Regions from separate parts of the Paenibacillus sp. FSL E2-0178 genome, predicted to be linked through region 2. Evidence: riboswitches for the same ligand, from Rfam matches in the RefSeq annotation. Region 2 holds a riboswitch; the other holds the start of a gene.
The links. Region 2 has a riboswitch for thiamine pyrophosphate ahead of MHI42_RS09630 (thiamine phosphate synthase). Riboswitches for the same ligand answer to the same signal wherever they lie in the genome.

Region 1 (5,163 bases), 1.1 Mb from region 2:
CACGAGCGGGACACCATGCCGGTTTGCGGCTTGTCCAGCCTTCACCATTGAAGCGATGGCGGCTTCATTCAGTGTACCGATGTTCAGCACGACCGCCCCTGACATCGCGGCAACATCCGCCACCTCTTCCAGTGCGTCGGCCATGAACGGGGAAGCCCCCAGCGCCAGCAGTCCGTTAGCGGTGAAATTAGCCACAACAATATTAGTAATGTTATGTACGAGCGGATTTGCCAGCCGTACCTTGGATAGAAAAGACATGAATTATTCCTCCTGAAAGTTTTGATGGCATACGCATCCTTGAGATCACTTCGCAAAACTAACTTCGAAAGCATGTTCTATAAATTAATAAAAGCATCCGCACTGTCAACTTGCTCTGCCAGCAGACCGCCCTCGCTCAGCCATTTGCGGACATTCTCCCAGGAAGCGGTATCCTGATAACCGAAGGGCTGTGACCCGGCGTCCATCAGCGGCAGCAGAATCTCCAGGCTGCGCTTCTCGATGGCTTCATCAAGCGGTGCGGTGGCATCCTGATGCTCCAGCAGAAGCTTCAGCGCCTGCTCCGGCTGCTTAGTGACGAATTGCTGACCCTTGCGCGCAGCATTCATGAATTTCTGGAAATATTCCGAGGAATCCTGCAGACCCTGCTCACTTGCGACCAGCACCAGCTCATAATAATCAGGAACCCCGTAGTCTACCGGATTGAAAGAACGCACAGGATGGCCTTCCTGTTCTAATATCAGCTGCTCATGGTTGATGAAGCCGCCCATAATTCCATCCACACGCCCGGTGGAGAGGGCAGGGATAAGCTCAAAGCCGACGTCAATCAGCTTCAGGGCGGCGGGATCACCGCCATCGGTTTGGATCATAGTGTGCAGCATGGCTTCATACAGCGGAATGGAGGAGTAACCGGCTTGCTTGCCTGAGAGCTCCCCGGGGCGGGTTATTCCGCTGTCTGCGGAAACCATGAGATGGTTCAGGGGATGCCGTACCAGAGCGGCGACGGATTTGACCGGAATCTGCTCTCCCCGGGCCATCAGCACCTGCGGCTGGTAGCTGAGGGCCAGATCGACTTGTCCGGCAGCTACCAGCTTCAGCGCGTCGTTGCTGTCGGCAGGCATCTGTATCTCAACATCGAGCCCCTCTTCGGCAAAATACCCCTCACTCTGTGCCGCATACAAAAAGGAATGAACGGCGTTCGGATACCAGTCGAGCATGATCGTCAGCTTATGGGCTGTACCGTCTGCGGCTGCCGCCGGAGCGGATGATGCCGATGATGAGCCGGAGCCAGCCGGCACGTTATTGCCAGCCGACCCGTTATTGCCGGCGCAGCCTGGCAGAACCAAGAGAACAGACAGGAGCAATACATAAGGCAGCAACTTATAAGGTTGAGCACTACGGGTGTAGGGATAACGGTTATAGCGGATTGGAGTCATGAATAACGTCCTCTTTTCTTCAGAAATAACTTCTCGAGCGTAGCAATACACAGAAACAAAGTGATCCCAAGGGCGGACAGCAGCACAACAGCGGCAAACATCTCGGCACTCTGCAGATTGCCGGCCATTCTCCGGCTGAAATAACCGAGCCCCCGGCTGCCTCCAAGCCATTCGCCGATGGTAGCTCCAATGACGCAGTACACCACCGACAGCTTCAGTCCGGAGAAAAAGGACGGCAGGGCCAGCGGAACAGCAGCCTTGCGGAGAATCTGCCAGCGGTTTGCGCCTAAGGTAAGCAGCAGCTCACGGTACTGCTCCGTATTCTTGCCCAGCCCGTCGTAGGTGCCGACAACCACCGGGAAGAAGGCGGTCAGGAACACTACGGCAACCTTACTCCACAAGGTATAGCCGAACCACATGATAAACAGGGGAGAGAGGGCAACCAGCGGAATCGTCTGGCTGATAATCAGCAGCGGATACAGCGCTTTGGCCAGCGGCCTGAACAGATGCATGCCTGTTCCCAGCAGACTTCCGCAGAAGACGGACAGAGCGAAGCCTGTAAGTACCTCAAGCAGTGTTGCGGGCAGGTGCACACCGAAGAGCAAACCCCGCTCCTCCATCAGAGCGCTCCAGATGGCCGTGGGAGCCGGCAGGATGAACGGAGGAATCAGCCCCAGCCGGGACACCGTTTCCCAGACCGCAAAGATCAGCAGCACGAGCAGAATAGACGGGCTGTATTCCCGCAGCAATCTTCTATAGAAGACGGTTGTCATACAGCTTCAGCTCCAAATCCTGCCGCAGGGCAACAAACTGCGGTTCGTAATTCAGACTATGATGTCTGGGGCGGGGAAGACCGGTGATGAACTCCTGCATACCGCCCCCGGCACCGCCGGTCATCAGATAGATACGGTCACTAAGCAGAAGCGCTTCTTCAAGGTCATGGGTAATGAACAGCACAGTCTTGTCCAGTCCCGACCATAATTCCAGCAGCCAGCGGTGAAGCTCCCGCTTGGTTATGGCGTCCAGTGCCCCGAACGGCTCGTCCAGCAGGAGCAGATCATTCCCGGCGGCAATGGTGCGGAGTACTGCAACCCGCTGGCGCATACCGCCCGACAGCTCATGCGGATACGCAGCCCCGGTCTCACCAAGACCGAACTGCTGCAGCATGCTGCGGATCTGAATAACGGCTTCCTCTTTGGAGCCGTTCCGCTTCAGTTCCCAGGGCAGCAGGCAATTGTCCAGTACGGTTCTCCAGGGCAGCAGGAGATCCTGCTGCGGCATATAGCCGACCTGGCCGAGCCGCTCCGAGGCGCTATTAGGCGGTTGCCCGTGCAGGGCAACCTCGCCGCTGCCGGGTTCCAGCAGGCCGGCGATAATCTTGAACAGCGTGCTTTTGCCGCAGCCGCTGGCACCCACAACGGAGATGAACTCCCCGCGGCGGACCTTCATGGAGATCCCGGAGAAGACCGGAGCCCTTGAAGCTGCGCCGAAAGAATAGGACAGGTTAGCGATGTTGATCATAGGATGGGGAAGCAAGCCTCCTTAGGAAAAGTGATTACGCTACGAAAACAAGAAAGACCCATCCATTTCCGGAGGAAATGAATGGGCCTGAAGGTACAGTCAGTTTGCAAAGACGCGGAACCGCTGATACATTCTGCTCCACTTCCCTCCGCTGGTATGATCCAGATCAGGTTCCAAGGGTCCGGAGCTTAAGCTCCGTCTCAGTCGGCCGACTCCCCTAGTGAAATAACAGGTGCTATTGAATTCGTAATTGCTACTTAATATACCATAATTTCCCCGCTTGTAAAGAGCCTGTGCTCAGCGCTTGGAGAGGCCGGTGATGAACAATGCAACAATTCCCCGCGAGATTTCCTCTTTGGAGGAGCCGTTCCGTTTCTGTTCATACAGGTAAAGATCGGGACTAAGTACAGAGATCAGCGCTGTGGCAGCGAAGCGGGGATCGATCCCGATAATCTCTCCATTCGCGGATGCGCGGTGCAGAAGTTCACCCATAATCACCCCGAGCCGCTGGAAAAAAGGATGTTCGAACTGGGTAAGCTGCTTCTTGCCGGTGAATTCGGATTTGATCATATTCAAGAGCTCCGCATATTGCTCAATGAAACCAACGACCTGCTCAATGCTGCTCTGGAGATGCGTGAGGGCAGCCGTTTCACCGGCGCTGGCAGCGAGCTGCTGTTCCATTCCCGACAGAAACTGCTCGGTGCTGTCCAGCAGCAGGGCGGAACAGATTTCGCCCTTATCAGTGAAGCGGCGGTAGAGCGATCCCTGCCCTATGCCGGCCCGTTTGGCGATGCCGTACATACTGACAGCTTCGAGGCCGCTCTCGGTGAACAGCTGGCGGGCCGCCTCGAGTATCCGCTGCATATAGGGATCGGCGGGTTCTTTTGCAGCGATGTCTGTGTTCACTGTGTTATCTTTGTTCTCTGTGTTCTCTATGTTCCCCGGAGCTGATGTTACAGGTTCAACTTCTGTCTCTGTTTTTTTCATGATGTCCCCTTTCATATTCTTGCATTTCCTACAACAATCCATCCGGATACCCGGCTATCCATGAATCAAAGCTGCAAAATATACAACATTTATGCCTACAGTGCGTACTAAGAAGTCTCTATTCTACCGGTAAACGAATCAAGTGTGGGGAATTGGCGTATTCCGCTTGACACATCGGACAATTGTCCGTAGACTATGAAATGCGATAACGGACAATTGTCCGTTCACTAATTATATAGACAAACCTGCCCGCAGGTCAACGTGGTTGAAGCGGACAGTTCAGGAGGAGAAGGAGTATGAATCAGACCTTGAAGCAGGATGCGGATTTTCGGTTATCTAGCATTTTAGTTCCGCTGCTGGCGATTATTGCCGGCGTATTTATGGTTGTCCTGGACAGTACAGCAATGAATGTGGCTTTATCCAGGCTGGTCGTGGATTTCAAAACAGATCTGCACACACTGCAGTGGGTTGTAACCGGATATATGCTTGCGCAGGCTTCGGTGATTCCGCTGTCGGGCTGGCTGTCTGACCGGTTCGGGGCTAAGAATGTCTTTTTGACAGCCGTTATTGTGTTTACGGTTGGCTCGATTCTGTGTGCAACGCCAAGCAGTGCAGAATGGCTGGTCGTTTTCCGGGTATTGCAGGGTCTTGGAGGGGGTTGTGTGCTCCCGGTCGGGATGGCGTATGTATACAGACTGGCTCCGAAGAGTAAAGTGGGCGTTGTTATGGGGATTATGGGAATTCCCGTGCTGTTCGCACCGGCGATTGGTCCTGTATTGTCCGGCTGGCTGGTGGAATACCACTCCTGGCGCTGGATCTTCCTGATTAATATCCCCATCGGTATTATCTGTGTGCTGATCGGGCTGCGTAAGCTGCCGAATGCGGCGAAGAACACCGTTCCCGGCATGGATAAATTCGGAATGGTGCTCGGACCGCTGGCTTTTGCTTCACTCACTTACGGTGTAAGCCAGGGGGCGCAGAGCTGGACCTCGGACAAAACGCTAATCGGGTTATCTCTGGGAGCTGTTGCACTGATTGCCTTTGTCATTGCCGAGCTGCGTTCCAAGACCCCTTTGCTGGAGCTGCGGATTCTGAAATCTGTGGATTTCACCACCGGAATTATCGTGCAGTGGATCGCCCAGTTCGGCTTATACGGTGCTTTATTTCTGCTGCCGCAGTTTCTGCAGCAGGCCCGCGGCTTCGGCGCATTTGATACCGGACT
Region 2 (5,163 bases):
TAAGCGGGATTACGGTAACCCAGGGACCCGAAAATATGTACACCAATTCAGCCGCTGTACTGTTGAATTTTGAAGGGCTGTCCCCTGATATTCGGGCGGCTGCAGATCATCCGGGTTATTATTTTACAGCGGCCGCAGAAGCTGTCCCTAATCCGGTCAATGTGTATACCCGTCATCTGCCGGATATGTCGGTAAGATTCTCGTTCCCGGTCAGTCCCGAGCATCTTAAAGATTATATGACGATTATTCTGTATGATCGTAGTAATAAAGCTATCGGATACAACGTGGTTAAACTGGACCTGAGCGCGAAGTATGCAGTGCTTAACGAGCAGGCGATACGCTTCACCAGCGGAGTGGGGATTACGAGAGACGTGAGGGATGGACTTATACGTGACCGGATCGCCGTGGACGGTGAGTGGATTGCGCAACATCCTGAAGCGAAATTTTATTCATATATAGCTAATACTCAGCTTCCGTACATTACAAATGCCGCAAGGGATTTCAATATCAAGCATGTCTCTTCACAGATTCTGTATCTGGAACAAGTTACAAATGATGTATATGGCATATCCATTGAGAGCTTTGCTGACTATGCAGCGCCATTCTACACCGTACCTGATTTCCAGGAACAGTATATGATAGTGTTCTATGACGATAAGATGAATGTGGCTGGATATTACCAGGGGGCAAGTGTGCTGACCGATCAGCAGGCTGCGGATACTGTAGCTTACAAGATCAATCAACTGCCCGCAGCTGCGGCCTTAACCTTGGCGGACAAGGAAGCTGTGAACTGGACTTACGGTAGATACACGGGCTTGACGGATGCGCAGAAAGTGCTGCTGGAGGTAACGGCGGCGAACAAAATTATTGCATTGAAGGCAGCGGCGGATCAGCTATAGACAGAATTACAGAGAACCATACTGGGCATATTAAAATGAAAAAAAGGCCGTTTTCCTCGTGGAAAGCGGCCTTTAATCAAACTATATAACCTCTATTTCGATACGATCCTGCCCTCCATCATCACAAATCTGACTTTCCGGAGATTGTCTATATCCGTAAGCTGGTTGCCCTCAATTACAAACAGATCCGCCTTCTTGCCCGGTTCAATCGTTCCAATCTCAGGTGCCAGATTGCAGATCTTCGCACCGGTTGAAGTGGCGGCTGTGATAATCTGCATCGGGGTGAGCCAGAAACCGTTCATTACTTACCGCAACAACCCTTCCAGCTCAAAAATGCCGTGCTCCTGAAAGTCAGCGATAATCTGCGGCGGCAGCAGGGCATTCATTTCGCTCACGGTGCACCAGCGGTAATCGGTATGCTCTTCCGAGAGCTGGATTTCGCCACGGGCTGCGCGGCATAAATAGGTGATAATCACTACCTGTCTAGCAGGGTCAGTGAGCAGGGTCACCGCATAAAGGATACGTTCTGTCGTAACCGCCAGTCCGGTTTCCTCAAGAATTTCTCTTTCCAGTGCAGCCTCCAGGCTTTCACCGAATTCGATTTTGCCTCCGGCACATTCCCAGCTTCCGGCACCTGCAGAATCGACGGCAGCCCGCTTGACGATGAGGATTCTGCCCTGATACAGGATGACACCTTTGACGGCAACGATGATGCTTTTTGATTTTTTGGACATGAGAATAACTCTCCTTCTACAGGCTCTATAATGGAGCGGGAACGCGTTGGACTGAAGATTTTTTGTTTGGCCGGCTTCCCTATGTGGTAAGTAAAATAACGTAAAGCGATTTTTGCTAGGCAAGTATGATGCATAAACACCAGACTTTTAGCCAACCTAACATGATTAGTAAAACAGTATAACGGTACAGCGAAAGGAGAATGGATTATGCCAGACACCAGCAAACAACCCGTCAAAACCCTGCCTCCGCAGGTACAGGACCAGCAGCCCGGAATTGAAAGCGAGATGAACCCGCTTCCGGAGTTTGAAACCTCGGCTTACAAGGCAGCAGGCAAGCTGCTGGGCAAGGCCGCGCTTATTACCGGAGGGGACAGCGGAATCGGGCGTGCGGTTGCCGTTCATTTTGCCAAAGAAGGCGCAGATGTGGTGATATCCTATCTGAATGAGCATGAAGATGCGGAAGAAACCAAACGCCAGGTGGAGCAGGAGGGTCGAAAGTGTATTCTGATCTCCGGTGATATCGGGGTCGAGGCCTTCTGTCAGGATCTGATTAATAAAACCATTGAGGGACTCGGCAAGCTGGACATCCTGATCAACAATGCGGCAGAGCAGCATCCGCAGGATAAGATTGAGGACATTACCGCCGAGCAGCTGGAGCGGACGTTCCGGACGAATATATTCTCCATGTTCTATCTGACCAAGGCAGCGATGCCCCATCTCAAAAAAGGCTCCACGATCATCAACACTACGTCTATCACGGCGTACCGCGGCAGCCCGCAGCTGCTGGACTATTCGTCCACCAAAGGAGCAATTCTCAGCTTCACCCGCTCCCTGTCGATGAATCTCGCAGACCAAGGCATCCGCGTGAATGCGGTAGCACCGGGCCCGATCTGGACGCCGCTGATTCCGTCTACGTTTGACGCGAAGAAGGTCAGTGAATTCGGCGGCACCCAGCCGATGAAGCGTCCGGGACAGCCCGAGGAGCTGGCACCGGCTTATGTATATCTGGCCTCCGATGATTCCTCTTATGTGAGCGGACAGGTCATGCATGTGAACGGCGGCGAGATCGTTAACGGCTGACCATTGGCACTGCTTTGTAAGCCGGATAAGTTTATACTGGTTTAAAGAATCAAACGTTCAACAGATGAAAAGTCAGCCGGAAGGCTGGCTTTTTTGCCGCTTCATCCGCTTGGAGCAAATGATTGAATCTATTAAAGAATAGCTCTTACAGGAATAATATGCTAATATACAAACTGCAAGAACAATAGAATATGAACGGTCACTAGGGGTGCCGCAAGGCTGAGACGAACATATCTGTTCGGACCCTTTGAACCTGATCTGGTTTATACCAGCGTAGGGAAGTGGAGAATGAATAATGCAGCAGGGGTAACGGTTTACCCGGTATTCCTGCTTATATTCCGGACTGCTTCCTGATACAGGGGGCGGTCTTTTTGTATTTTCCGGAATGCCGTATAGAGGGGAAGGTGAAGGTGCTGAAAAAAATCCATTTGATCTCGGACGGGAGGCTGAATCCGGAGCAGTTTGCGGGGCTGGCTGCTGCAGTACATACCATGGTGGATTATATCCATCTCCGGGAAAAAGCCCTGTCCGCACGGGAGCTTCTGGCTGCCGCAGAGCGGTTGCTGCAAGCGGGGGTTCCGCCCTCAAAGCTGGTTATTAATGACCGGATTGATGTGGCTCTGGCAGCAGGGGCAGCCGGCGTCCAATTGGCCTGGCACAGCCTGCCGCCTGCCAAGGCGCGCGGCATTGCCCCGGGCCTGCGGCTGGGCAGGTCGGTGCATTCCCCGGAGGAAGCGGCACGCGCCGGACAGCAGGGAGCGGACTTTTGTCTGTATGGACATGTATTCCCCACGGCCTGCAAGCCCGGACAGCGGGAACGGGGCCTGGCGCAGCTGGAATTGGCCGTCCGCTCCAGCAGTATACCGCTGATTGCTATCGGAAACATCACACCGGGCAATACCGGAATCGTTCTGTCGAAGGGGGCTGCCGGAATAGCCGTAATGTCCGGGATATGCGGAGCGACGGATCCTGCTGGCGCCGCTCAGGCTTACAGATCATCCGTTCAGGCCGCAGCATATGCTGAAGTCCTGAATGAAGCTCCCTTACCGGGCAAAGGAGGTGAACTGGAATGAATTTGACCGTTAACGGACGCAGAGGAAGGTATGAAGAGAGCTGCCGGACGCTGGCTGATCTTCTGGCCCGGCCTGAGTGGACCGGGAAGCTGGTTATTGTGGAGCTGAATGGTGAGCTTGCCGGCAGAGAGGTTTATGAAGATACATTGCTGAATGAAGGTGACCGAGTTGAGCTGGTTCATTTTGTCGGCGGAGGCTAGGTAACTGGTAACTGTGTGTGCGGTAGACGCAAGAATGCCAATACGCAATTAAGATAAAGGCAACGACTTATCACAGGAGGCGATATGATGCAGGATCCTTTGATTATTGGAGGAGTTACTTTAACGAGCAGACTGTTCATCGGGACCGGAAAATACAGCCGCAACACTCTTATTCCCGAAGTGATCGCCCGCTCGGGTTCACAGGTCATTACGGTTGCCCTGCGCCGGGTAGATCCGGAGAGCAAGGACAATATTATTAGCCATATTCCTTCCCACATGACGCTGCTGCCCAATACCTCCGGTGCGCGCACCGCAGAGGAAGCGGTACGCATTGCCCGGCTGGCAAGGTCAGCGGGGCTGGGAGACTGGGTGAAGATTGAGGTTATCAATGATCAGAAATATCTGCTGCCGGATAATACCGAGACGATCCGAGCCACGGAAATCTTAGCTGCGGAGGGTTTCATTGTTCTGCCCTACATGAGTCCTGATCTGTCAGCCGCACTCCGGCTGAAGGCGGCCGGAGCTGCAGCCGTCATGCCGCTGGGAGCGCCGATCGGCTCTAACCGCGGGCTGCAGACCAAGGAGCTGATCCGGATTCTGATATCAGAAACGGGTCTGCCCATCATCGTGGATGCCGGTATTGGCAGACCCTCCGAGGCTGCTGAGGCGATGGAAATGGGCGCAGCCGCTGTGCTGCTGAATACGGCAATTGCCACCGCCCGGGACCCGCAGCTGATGGCGGAGGCCTTCCGCGAAGCGGTGTCGGCGGGGCGGAAGGCCTATCTGGCCGGGCTGGGGCCGGTGGAAGAGACAGCCGCAGCTTCTTCGCCGCTGACCGGATTTCTGGCCTGACTGATGCTGTTTATGAAGAGGGAGGAAGGACATGAGCTTTTATGATAGGCTGACCCGGCTGGACAAGCTTCCCTACGAGGGGGTATGGAAGCAGTATACTGCGCTTGATGTGAAGCGGGCGCTTCGTCTGGAGCAGCTGGACGAGGACGGGCTGATGGCTTTGCTGTCACCGGCAGCGGAGCCTTACCTCGAAGAGATGGCGCAGAAGGCCCATAGATTGACACGTACGCAATTCGGTCATGTGATGCAGCTGTTTACACCGATGTATCTGGCTGATTTCTGCGTCAACCATTGTACCTACTGCAGCTTTAGCTCTATCTATGAT

Region 1: another riboswitch for thiamine pyrophosphate. It lies ahead of MHI42_RS04725 (ABC transporter ATP-binding protein); the one in region 2 lies ahead of MHI42_RS09630 (thiamine phosphate synthase).

Annotation. Positions count from the first base shown of each region.
Region 1 covers NZ_CP151953.1:1,058,419-1,063,581, reverse strand. The annotation lists gene thiM (hydroxyethylthiazole kinase) at 1-258, opposite strand, end outside; gene MHI42_RS04735 (ABC transporter substrate-binding protein) at 336-1,433, opposite strand; gene MHI42_RS04730 (ABC transporter permease) at 1,430-2,206, opposite strand; gene MHI42_RS04725 (ABC transporter ATP-binding protein) at 2,187-2,954, opposite strand; TPP riboswitch at 3,081-3,183, opposite strand; gene MHI42_RS04720 (TetR/AcrR family transcriptional regulator) at 3,252-3,941, opposite strand; gene MHI42_RS04715 (DHA2 family efflux MFS transporter permease subunit) at 4,238-5,163, shown strand, end outside.
Region 2 covers NZ_CP151953.1:2,131,423-2,136,585, reverse strand. The annotation lists gene MHI42_RS09650 (S-layer homology domain-containing protein) at 1-899, shown strand, start outside; gene MHI42_RS09645 (amidohydrolase family protein) at 992-1,201, opposite strand; gene MHI42_RS09640 (NUDIX domain-containing protein) at 1,205-1,633, opposite strand; gene MHI42_RS09635 (SDR family oxidoreductase) at 1,841-2,713, shown strand; TPP riboswitch at 2,908-3,010, shown strand; gene MHI42_RS09630 (thiamine phosphate synthase) at 3,124-3,786, shown strand; gene thiS (sulfur carrier protein ThiS) at 3,783-3,986, shown strand; gene MHI42_RS09620 (thiazole synthase) at 4,074-4,838, shown strand; gene thiH (2-iminoacetate synthase ThiH) at 4,870-5,163, shown strand, end outside.